Regions from separate parts of the Arthrobacter sp. BL-252-APC-1A genome, predicted to be linked through region 1. Evidence: riboswitches for the same ligand, from Rfam matches in the RefSeq annotation. Region 1 holds a riboswitch; each other region holds the start of a gene.

Evidence for each region. A riboswitch is a leader RNA that binds a small molecule or an ion and turns the genes downstream of it on or off. The one in region 1 is predicted to bind S-adenosylmethionine.
Region 2: it holds a riboswitch for S-adenosylmethionine, as region 1 does, so the genes downstream of both, FYJ28_RS02710 (flavin reductase family protein) here and FYJ28_RS09060 (LLM class flavin-dependent oxidoreductase) in region 1, are expected to answer to the same signal.
Region 3: it holds a riboswitch for S-adenosylmethionine, as region 1 does, so the genes downstream of both, FYJ28_RS01350 (MetQ/NlpA family ABC transporter substrate-binding protein) here and FYJ28_RS09060 (LLM class flavin-dependent oxidoreductase) in region 1, are expected to answer to the same signal.
Region 4: it holds a riboswitch for S-adenosylmethionine, as region 1 does, so the genes downstream of both, FYJ28_RS03155 (hypothetical protein) here and FYJ28_RS09060 (LLM class flavin-dependent oxidoreductase) in region 1, are expected to answer to the same signal.

The regions. Positions count from the first base shown of each region.
Region 1 covers NZ_VULS01000005.1:34,211-36,401, forward strand. The annotation lists gene FYJ28_RS09060 (LLM class flavin-dependent oxidoreductase) at 1-1,368, opposite strand, end outside; SAM riboswitch class IV at 1,402-1,517, opposite strand; gene FYJ28_RS09065 (ABC transporter ATP-binding protein) at 1,938-2,191, shown strand, end outside.
Region 2 covers NZ_VULS01000001.1:583,369-585,559, forward strand. The annotation lists gene FYJ28_RS02695 (PhzF family phenazine biosynthesis protein) at 1-127, opposite strand, end outside; gene FYJ28_RS02700 (hypothetical protein) at 253-543, shown strand; gene FYJ28_RS02705 (hypothetical protein) at 536-808, shown strand; SAM riboswitch class IV at 898-1,017, shown strand; gene FYJ28_RS02710 (flavin reductase family protein) at 1,069-1,575, shown strand; gene FYJ28_RS02715 (PhzF family phenazine biosynthesis protein) at 1,710-2,191, shown strand, end outside.
Region 3 covers NZ_VULS01000001.1:279,970-282,160, reverse strand. The annotation lists gene FYJ28_RS01355 (methionine ABC transporter ATP-binding protein) at 1-239, opposite strand, end outside; gene FYJ28_RS01350 (MetQ/NlpA family ABC transporter substrate-binding protein) at 309-1,184, opposite strand; SAM riboswitch class IV at 1,258-1,376, opposite strand; gene FYJ28_RS01345 (macrolide 2'-phosphotransferase) at 1,493-2,191, shown strand, end outside.
Region 4 covers NZ_VULS01000002.1:90,852-93,042, forward strand. The annotation lists gene FYJ28_RS03145 (MerR family transcriptional regulator) at 1-83, opposite strand, end outside; gene FYJ28_RS03150 (tyrosine-protein phosphatase) at 181-924, shown strand; gene FYJ28_RS03155 (hypothetical protein) at 921-1,304, opposite strand; SAM riboswitch class IV at 1,321-1,453, opposite strand; gene FYJ28_RS03160 (SGNH/GDSL hydrolase family protein) at 1,590-2,191, opposite strand, start outside.

The DNA.
Region 1 (2,191 bases):
GAACTTCGCCCCGCGGTGGTCTGCGGGGAGCTTATCCCCTGCTCCGAAGAGCTTCTGCCGCAGCGTTCCCGGCGCGTATTCCGTGGGGTACGCGCCACGCTTCTGCAGTTCCGGCACCACAAACTCAACCACGTCCTCAAAGGTACCGGGAGTGACGGCATAGGCCAGGTTGAAACCGTCGACGTCGGTTTCCTCCACCCAGCGGATCAGCTCCTCTGCGACCTCCGCACCGGAGCCCACCAGACGGGGACCAAGTCCGCCGATTCCGGCACTCGCGGCAATGTCGCGCACCGTCCACGGCTCGCCGTCGTCGTTCACCTTCTGGAAGTTCGCCGCAGCGGACTGGATGGCGTTGGATTTCACGGCGCCCAGCGGCTCGTCCAGGTTGTAGGTGGAGAGGTCAACGCCCATCCAGCCGGACAGCAGTGCAAGGGCGCCTTCGTCGCTGGTGTAGCACTGGTAGTCCTGGTGCTTGGCTTCGGCTTCCTCGGCGGTGGCGGCAGTGATGATGGTCAGCAGGGTGTAAATCCGAACTGAGTGCCGGTCCCGGCCGGCGGCCTCAGCGGCGTCGCGGATCCTGGTGACGGTTGCTTTCAGCTTTTCCGGCGTGGGAGCGCCCACAAACACGGCTTCGGCGTTTTCGGCTGCGAAGGCGATGCCCCGCGGCGAGGCACCGGCTTGGTAGATCACCGGGGTGCGCTGCGGGGAGGGCTCGGAGATGTGGATGCCGGGGACCTTGAAGTACTTGCCCTCGTGGTTGATGTCGTGGACCTTGGCCGGGTCGGTGAACACGCCGGTTTCCTTGTCGCGGACGACGGCATCGTCTTCCCAGGAGCCTTCGAGCAGCTTGTAGACCACTTCGAGGTATTCGTCGGCGTGGTTGTAGCGCTCGTCGTGCTCCAGCTGGTCTTCGGCGCCCATGTTCCGCGCCGCGGAGGGAAGGTAGCCGGTCACAACGTTCCAGCCCACCCGTCCCTCGGTGAGGTGGTCCAGGGTAGAGAGCCGGCGCGCGAACGGGTACGGGTGCTCGTAGGCCGTGCCTGCAGTGACGCCGAAGCCGAGATTTTCGGTTACCAGGGCCATGGCGGAGACCAGCAGCAGCGGATCGTTGACCGGCACCTGGGTGCCCTGGCGCAGGGTTGCCTCGTTGGACGAACCGTAGACATCGTAGGTGCCGAGTACATCCGCGATGAAGATGCCGTCGAACAGGCCGCGTTCGCAGGTCTGCGCCAGATGCGTCCAGTAACTGAGCTTGGTGTAGTCGGCGGAGCGGTCTTCCGGGTGGCGCCAGAGTCCGGGTGACTGGTGGCCCACGCAGTTCATGTCGAAGGCGTTGAAGCGAATGTGGCGGGCGGGCGTGGTGGCCATGAGGGTCCTTTGCATGCGGGACGCCGCGCAGGGGCGCCGTACTTGCCGCCGGCGGTCTTGCCGGTCGACCGGATCGTCATCTGGGGCACCCCGCTACGGGAGAGGGTTGCCGCCCAACCAGCCAGAGCTTCGCGTTGGGACTCATGATCCTGCGGGTCCAGTATGCGCCGGGCCCCGGGGGTGCACGCAAGCCCCGCCTGTCACGGGGCGTAACGGCCGCCGTCGTGCTCCCCTCCCGGGCGCCCAGCCACCCCTCCCCGAACCATCGAGATGACAGAAACTGCACGTTTCAGCGCTGTAACGTGCAGTTTCTGCTATCTCGATGGGGAAGGAGGCGGGATTCGAAATGTTACGCCGGGACTTGCCGGAAACGGACTCTTGGGCGTTTAGTTGGGTCTTGACCATCCCGAGCGGCTGAGAGACCTGGATCAGTGAAGCCGCAGCAACCCTGGTCGGAGTGCTTCCTCCTTGAGGCACTGCGATAGCGAGGTGGACGTCGCAGGAGGCCGCTAACCCGGCCCAGGACGTTTTCCGTAGGGTGCTACTGCCAGGACCGATGGAGTGTTCACATGACTGCAGTACTTTCCTCCGGCTCCCATGCCGTCTCCGCTGCCCCGCGCACCGCGCCTGACACTGCCCTGTCCGTGACGTTCGACGGCGTTGGCCGCAGCTTCGGCTCCGGTGCAGGCGCCCACGTGGTGCTTCGGGACATCAACTTCGAAGTCCGCCCCGGGGAAGTCCTGGCGATCCTCGGGTCCAGCGGCTGCGGCAAATCCACGCTGCTGCGCGCCACCGCAGGGCTCGACGCCGCTTCCACCGGTCA
Region 2 (2,191 bases), on a different contig from region 1:
TCCAGCGGGCGAACTGGAGCATTGCCTCATCGTCGAGGTCTTCCCCGTCCAGCACCACGGCCAATGGGTTGCCCTGGTACGGCTTTTTGCCGAAGACGTCTACCTGTTTGAACCACCGTTGTCTCATGCGGACACTGTAGTGCTTCGGCGTGTCGGCACGGAAAGGCATGCCGCACGGGTCGGCTACGCTCAGCGCATGAGAAAAGTCCGCTGCTGTTCCTCGCGGCACTGACCGCCGCTGCTGAAGCCGGTGTGGGGCTGCTGCTTCTTCTGTATCTGCAGAACACTGCTGGGCTGGAGGTCTACCAGATCGCCCTCGTCTACCTGCCCGGCGGAATCGCGCTGACTGTTCTCCCCCGGGTGCTGCACCGCTATACGGAACGCCGCGGACGCCGGGCCGGATACGTGGCGGCATCAGTCTGTTCCGGCGTAGCGGCCGGATGCCTGGCATTCACACCCTCCGCTGGTGATCGCGGTGCTCTGGGTGCTGACCTGCGCGTCCTGGGCGATGCTGATCCCGATGCATGGGGCGGTCGTGGCTGAGACCGGCAGAGTTCGCCTCGGCCGGGGAATGGCGCTCCTGAGTAATGCAGGACTGATTGGCGCCGCGGCAGGATCCCTGTTGGCAGGCTTCCTCTACGACGGCGGTTCGTGGCTGGTTTCCTGCCTGGTGCTGGGAGCCGTCATTCTCAGCGGGTCCATCCTGGGGCCGCTGGCCCTGAACAGGATGGGTGTCAGAGACAGACCGGACTTCCCTGCCGTGGCACCGGCCCCTGTGGAAACAGGAAACGGGCCGGCAACCGGTTAAGTACTCCCGTTACGAACTGTTGCCCGCCACAGCCGGTATGTGACGAACGTTTGCCCCGGGCCCCTTCCCGCTCCTAGATTGGTAGCCAGAATCAAGAGTTCCAGCCACAGGCCCTGGCCGGCTGGGCGGCAACCCTCTCGCCGTAGCGGGGTGCTCCAGGTGACGATTCGGCCGTTCCGGTGGATCTCCCGGTCCGGCAAGTACAGCGCTGGCATTTCGCGGTTCGCACCGCAGGCTGCGCGTCAGGCAGAGGAATCTCCATGGCACTTGAAACCGATCTCCAGCCCAACGCACTGCGCCGGGCCTTTGGGCGCTTCCCCTCCGGAATCGCAGCACTCTGCGCCGAAGTCGACGGCGCGCCACAGGGAATCGTGGCCTCTTCCTTCACCGTGGGCGTTTCGATGGATCCGCCCCTGGTCATGTTCGCGGTGCAGAATACCTCCCGCACCTGGCCGCTGCTTCGGGCTGCGGACCGGATCGGCGTGTCCATCCTGGGCACGGGGCACGACGGCGTCTGCCGCCAGATCGCTTCCCGCGACGGCGACCGCTTCGCCGGACTAAGCCTGCACGAAGCCGGCACCGGCGCCCTGTTCCTGGACGAGGCCGCCCTCTGGCTTGAAACATCGGTTGAGAACGAGGTTCCCGCCGGGGACCACGCCGTCGTCCTGCTCCGCGTTCACGGCTACTCAACCCACGACGGCGCCCATGAGCCGCTTGTCTTCCACGGCTCGGCGTTTCGGAATCTCGCGGTTCCGGCTTTCGCCTGAGCCGCCCGACCGCGCTAAACGCTCCGTTTTGGGAAATCGCTCCGCCGCGCCACGCAGCGAACAGCACAAACTGGAGCAGCTTGGGGCAATCCGTGGCTAGCGGATCCACCCGGCCGACTCACTAAGCTCAAATAGTGACTTCCGAAATTCCCGTATCCACCCGCCCGTTTGTCCAGGTTGACGTGTTCAGCCCGGAGCCCTTCGGCGGCAACCCGCTCGCCGTCGTCCTTGAAGCCTCCGGCCTAACCGCCGCCCAGATGCAGCGGTTCGCGAACTGGACCAACTTGTCCGAGACCACCTTCCTTCTGCGCCCGGAGGATCCGCGCGCTGACTACCGGGTCCGGATTTTCACTCCGACCGAGGAGCTGCCGTTCGCCGGGCACCCAACCCTCGGCTCCGCCCACGCCTGGCTGGAAGCCGGAGGCAAACCCCGCCAGGAGGGCATGCTCATCCAGGAATCTGCCGCCGGGTTGGTGCGGATAAAAGCGGACGACGACGACGGCGGCCGGCTGGCGTTCGCGGCTCCGGACCTGACACGGTTCGGGCCTGTTGCTGAGCACGAACTGGACCGCGTTGCGGCAGGGCTGGGACTCCCACGTGAGGCGCTGCTGGACGC
Region 3 (2,191 bases), on a different contig from region 1:
CGCTCGGGCACACCGGATACCGCGCGGCCATCCACTGTGATCTCTCCCCCGGTGGAAGCCTCCAATCCGTTGATGAGCCTAACCAGGGTGCTTTTGCCTGCTCCGGAATACCCGATGATGCCGAAGATCTCCCCGGCTTCTATTTCAAGGCTGATGTCCTGCAGCGCCGTAACCGGGGGCTCGCCCCGGCGGGCAGGCGGATAGGTCTTGGAGACGTTCCGCAGTGAAATGAGAGCCATTGCTGTTCCTTGTCCGACAGGCTGCGCGGGCCGGTCCGGCAGCGCCGAACCGGCCCGCGGGCGGATTGCCTACTGTTCTTCGATGTCCTTCTGGACGTCGGCCAGTGAACTGCGCAGGTCTTCGACCGGCACCTTGAGGAACTCAGCGGTGTTGCCTGAAGCCTTCTGCACTCCGTCCTGCACGGCCTGCGTGTTCTGGTAGATCTCCACCAGCTTCAGGTAGGTCTCGTTGTTCTCTTCCCCGGAACGTGCAGCGAAAACGTTCACATACGGGATCGCCTTGGGATCGGAGGGATCGTCCTGGGCAATGGCGTCAGCGGCACTGAGCCCGGCATCCTCGACGAAGTCGTTGTTGATGATCGCCGCGGCGACGTCCGGAAGCGACGTCGGTGTGAGGGATGCTTCGAGCGTAGTGACCTTCACCTTGGACTTGGCCTCATCGACGTCATCGAGCGTGGAGAAGGCGCTTCCGCCGTCGGCCAGGGTCACCAGTCCTGCGGACTGCAGCACCAGCAGCCCGCGGGCCAGGTTGCTCTCGTCATTGGGCACCGCCACAGTGGCGCCGTCGGGGATCTCCTCCACCGAGTCGTATTGCGTGGAGTACAGACCCAGCGGGTAGATGGCGGTGGATCCCACCGGAACCAGGTCCTCCCCGGCAGAGACGTTATACCGGGCAAGGTAGATGATGTGCTGGAACTGGTTCAGGTCCAGTTCGCCCTCGGTGAGAGCGGGGTTGGGCTGGGTGTATTCCGCGAAGTCGATGATTTCGACGTCGATGCCTTCCGCTTCGGCAGCTTCCTCGTAGGTTGCCCAGTACGGATCACTGGCACCCACGACGCCGATCTTTACGGTTCCTTCGTCACCTGCTGCAGAGCCGCAGGCTGCGATGCCCAGGACTAAGAGGGGTGCAGCGGCCAGAGACAGGAGTTTCCTGCTGATTTTCATGGTTCGGTTCTCTCCGGTGGGTTCACGGCGGGCCGTGAACGATGGGGCGCAGGCCGCTGTGAGGGCAGTGCCGGCGCCGTACTTGCCCCGCGGGGATGTCCGCGGCAGGGCCGAATCTTCACCTGGAGCACCCCGCTACGACGAGAGGGTTGCTGTCCAGCCGGCCAGGGCCGATGGCTGGAGCTCTTGATTCTTCCCCCACAGTAGGGACCGGAAGATACGATGGCCACCGGCGCGACATCCGGCGTCGTGCGGCGTCACACGGTGAATTCCAGCGAAATGCAACGTCTCACAGGAGAGAAGGAAAAATGAGCCAGCTGCCCGAAACACAGCCGAGCCCCGGGGATATCTTCGACTTGGCCGCCTCTCATGGCCTGACGCTGGATCCGGGCAGTGTCAGCTTCAATGAAGCCGGCCTGGATTACCGCGTCGCCTTCGCCACGGAGGCCGGCACTGGCCAGGAGTGGGTACTGCGGCTCCCGCGACGCCCCGACGTCGCAGCAAACCAGGCGCGTGAACAGGCAATCCTGGACTTTGTGCGTCCGCGGCTGGGTGTCGCCGTGCCGGACTGGAAAATCCAGGAATCCGATCTGGTGGCCTACCCTCTGCTGCCTGGAACGCCGGGCCTCACTATGAACGCGGAGAACCAGCCGAACTGGCATTTCGATCCGACCTCCGCGAAATACCTTGAGTCCCTGGCAGCGCTGATAGCTTCCCTCCACACGATGGATCCCGCTGCCGCCGCGGCAGCGGGTATTCCGTCAGAGAATCCTGAGGCAGTCCGCGGGTACTGGGCTGAGAACCTGGAAAGGGTGGAGGGCGAATTCCGGATCGATTCTGCCCTGCTCTCCGGCTGGCGGCGGTGGCTGGACGAGGACGGTCTGTGGCCGCAGCGGGTGGTCCTGACCCACGGGGAGCTGTACCCGGCGCATCTGCTGCTCGATGAAACAGACCGGATCGTCTCCGTTCTGGACTGGACCACGGCCAAGGTCAGCGATCCGGCACTG
Region 4 (2,191 bases), on a different contig from region 1:
ACGAGCAGGCCGGAAGTATCCCAGTGCCGAAGCATGCGGTGGGTTACCTGGCCGATCTGCGCGAACGCTCCGATGGATAACATGGTCCAGTTCTCCTGCCTTCCACAGTGTCAGGGTCAAGTATGACTGGCTGGGGCCTGCGGAGGCTGGCTGGGCGTGGGTCCGCCTAGTCTTGGAGGCATGGGTGAGCCGAGGAGCCGGAACGTGGACTGGGAAGGCGCTGCCAATGCCCGGGACCTGGGCGGAATTCCCGCAGCCAACTCGCACATTCAGCCCGGGCGTGTGTACCGGATGGGCCGCTCCGAATGGCTCACCGCCCGCGGCTGGCAGCAGGCATACGACGCCGGTGTGCGGACGGTAGTTGACCTGCGCAACAGTTCCGAGATCGGGCGCCGCGACACGGATCCCGTAGTCCCCCCGTCGGCTGTTACCGGAATCCGGTTCCTGAATCTGCCTACCCAGGAAGCGGACGATCCTGACTTCACCGCGCTGACCGGACCGTACATGAGCTCACCCCGGTTCTACCCGGAGAACCTGCGCCGCTGGCCGGAAAAGTTCGCGGCAATCGCCCGCGCCGTCGCTGATGCGCCGCCCGGCGGCGTCGTACTGCACTGCTCAGCCGGTCGCGACCGTACGGGACTCGTCGCCGCCCTGCTGCTGGACCTGGCCGGCGTGGCGCCGGGGGAGATCGCAGCCGACTACCGGGAAGCGCTGACCGGCATCAACGACTGGCACCGCACCCAGCAGCGGCCGAGGGAACGGCCGCTGGACGACTCCGAGCTCGCGGCCCGCGCCGGCTCCGCCGAAGCGGAGCTGCTGGATATGCTGCGGAACTTCGACGCCGCAGCCTACCTGCGCCGGGCCGGTGCCGGTGAGGGAACCCTCGCCCGGCTCCGGTCCCGGCTGCTGCAGGAGGACTTCTAAGCAGACTGGTCCTGCATGGTTATGTCATTGCGCGGAAGCCGGCCCCTGCATGGGAAAACCCTTTCCGTGGTGGCCAAGTAGAAAAAAGAGCTCCTGTTCCGGCCCTCAAAAGCGCCCGGGACCATCAGCGAGGAATACCGGGGGCACCACTGGGGCGTCCCGGGGCTGGCGGCCAGGGCCTCGGCCAGCAGAGGAACGTCGTGGTGCCACATGATCTGCTGCCGTCCATCGAGCACCAGGCAGATCAGGTCCAGTTCCGGGTCGGCGTGGACCTCGACGTCGATCCAGTCGTCGTACTTCATGAGGCGGCCGCCATGGATCCAATGGATCTTGTGGCCGGGGGCAAATGCGGTGCAGCGGGGGTCACTGGAGGGAATCACAGCGTGTCCTTCGAGATGAGTGTCCTTGCCCGCTCCGGTTGGACGCGGGCCGCTTCGTCATCCGAACCACCCGCCGAACATTGGGGTTGGTGCATGGCCAGTCGGAGCTTTTCCACACCCTGCGGGTGCGGAGGCCATGTCTCGTGAAGCACTGATTACGTTAGCAGGCCGCGGGGACACCCGTACATACAGACGGCCCGGGCCTCCTTCCGAACCTCACTGCACGACGGAGGCGCCCGCGTCTGGTGGGCACCGCCGTCGTCTCAGGTGCGTGAACGGTACTGCTCAGCGGCGGCCGCGGCAGGGATGGCCGCCGCCGGGGTGCAGGTCCACATCCGCGGTGATGGCGGCCAGGTAACCCTCGCGGTAGCCGGTGGCATTTGGATGCAGGGCGAACGGGCTGTTTGCGTAGATGATCCACGGATCGGCTGAGCCGATGCCGTGGCCGGCGAACTCGTCCACCACGTCAACATAGGTGGACCCGCGGTCCGGCAGCTGGGCGGCGAGAACCGCGTTCAGTGCGTCTGTTCCGGCGTTGAAAAGCGCTGCGGCGTCAGGGTTCAGAAGCCCGGGAACACCGGCCCCGTCAAACAGGTGCGGGTAGCCGGTCAGAACCAGCTCCGCCCGGGGTGCCAGGGCCCGCATTTGCCCGAGGGACTGGCGCACCTGGGGTGCGAGGGTTGTTTCCGCGTATTCCTGTGCCGCCGCGAGTGCCGGAGCGCAGGTGGCCGGGAGCTGGGCACCGGCGCAGGCTGCCACGACTTCGCCGAACCGCACATCGTTGCCGCCGATGGTCAGCGTGACCAGGTCGGTGTTCCGGTCGATGCTGCCTGCAGCCTGCAGGGATGCGATTTGTTCCGGCAGGTCCACGGGGCCTGCGGGCGCTG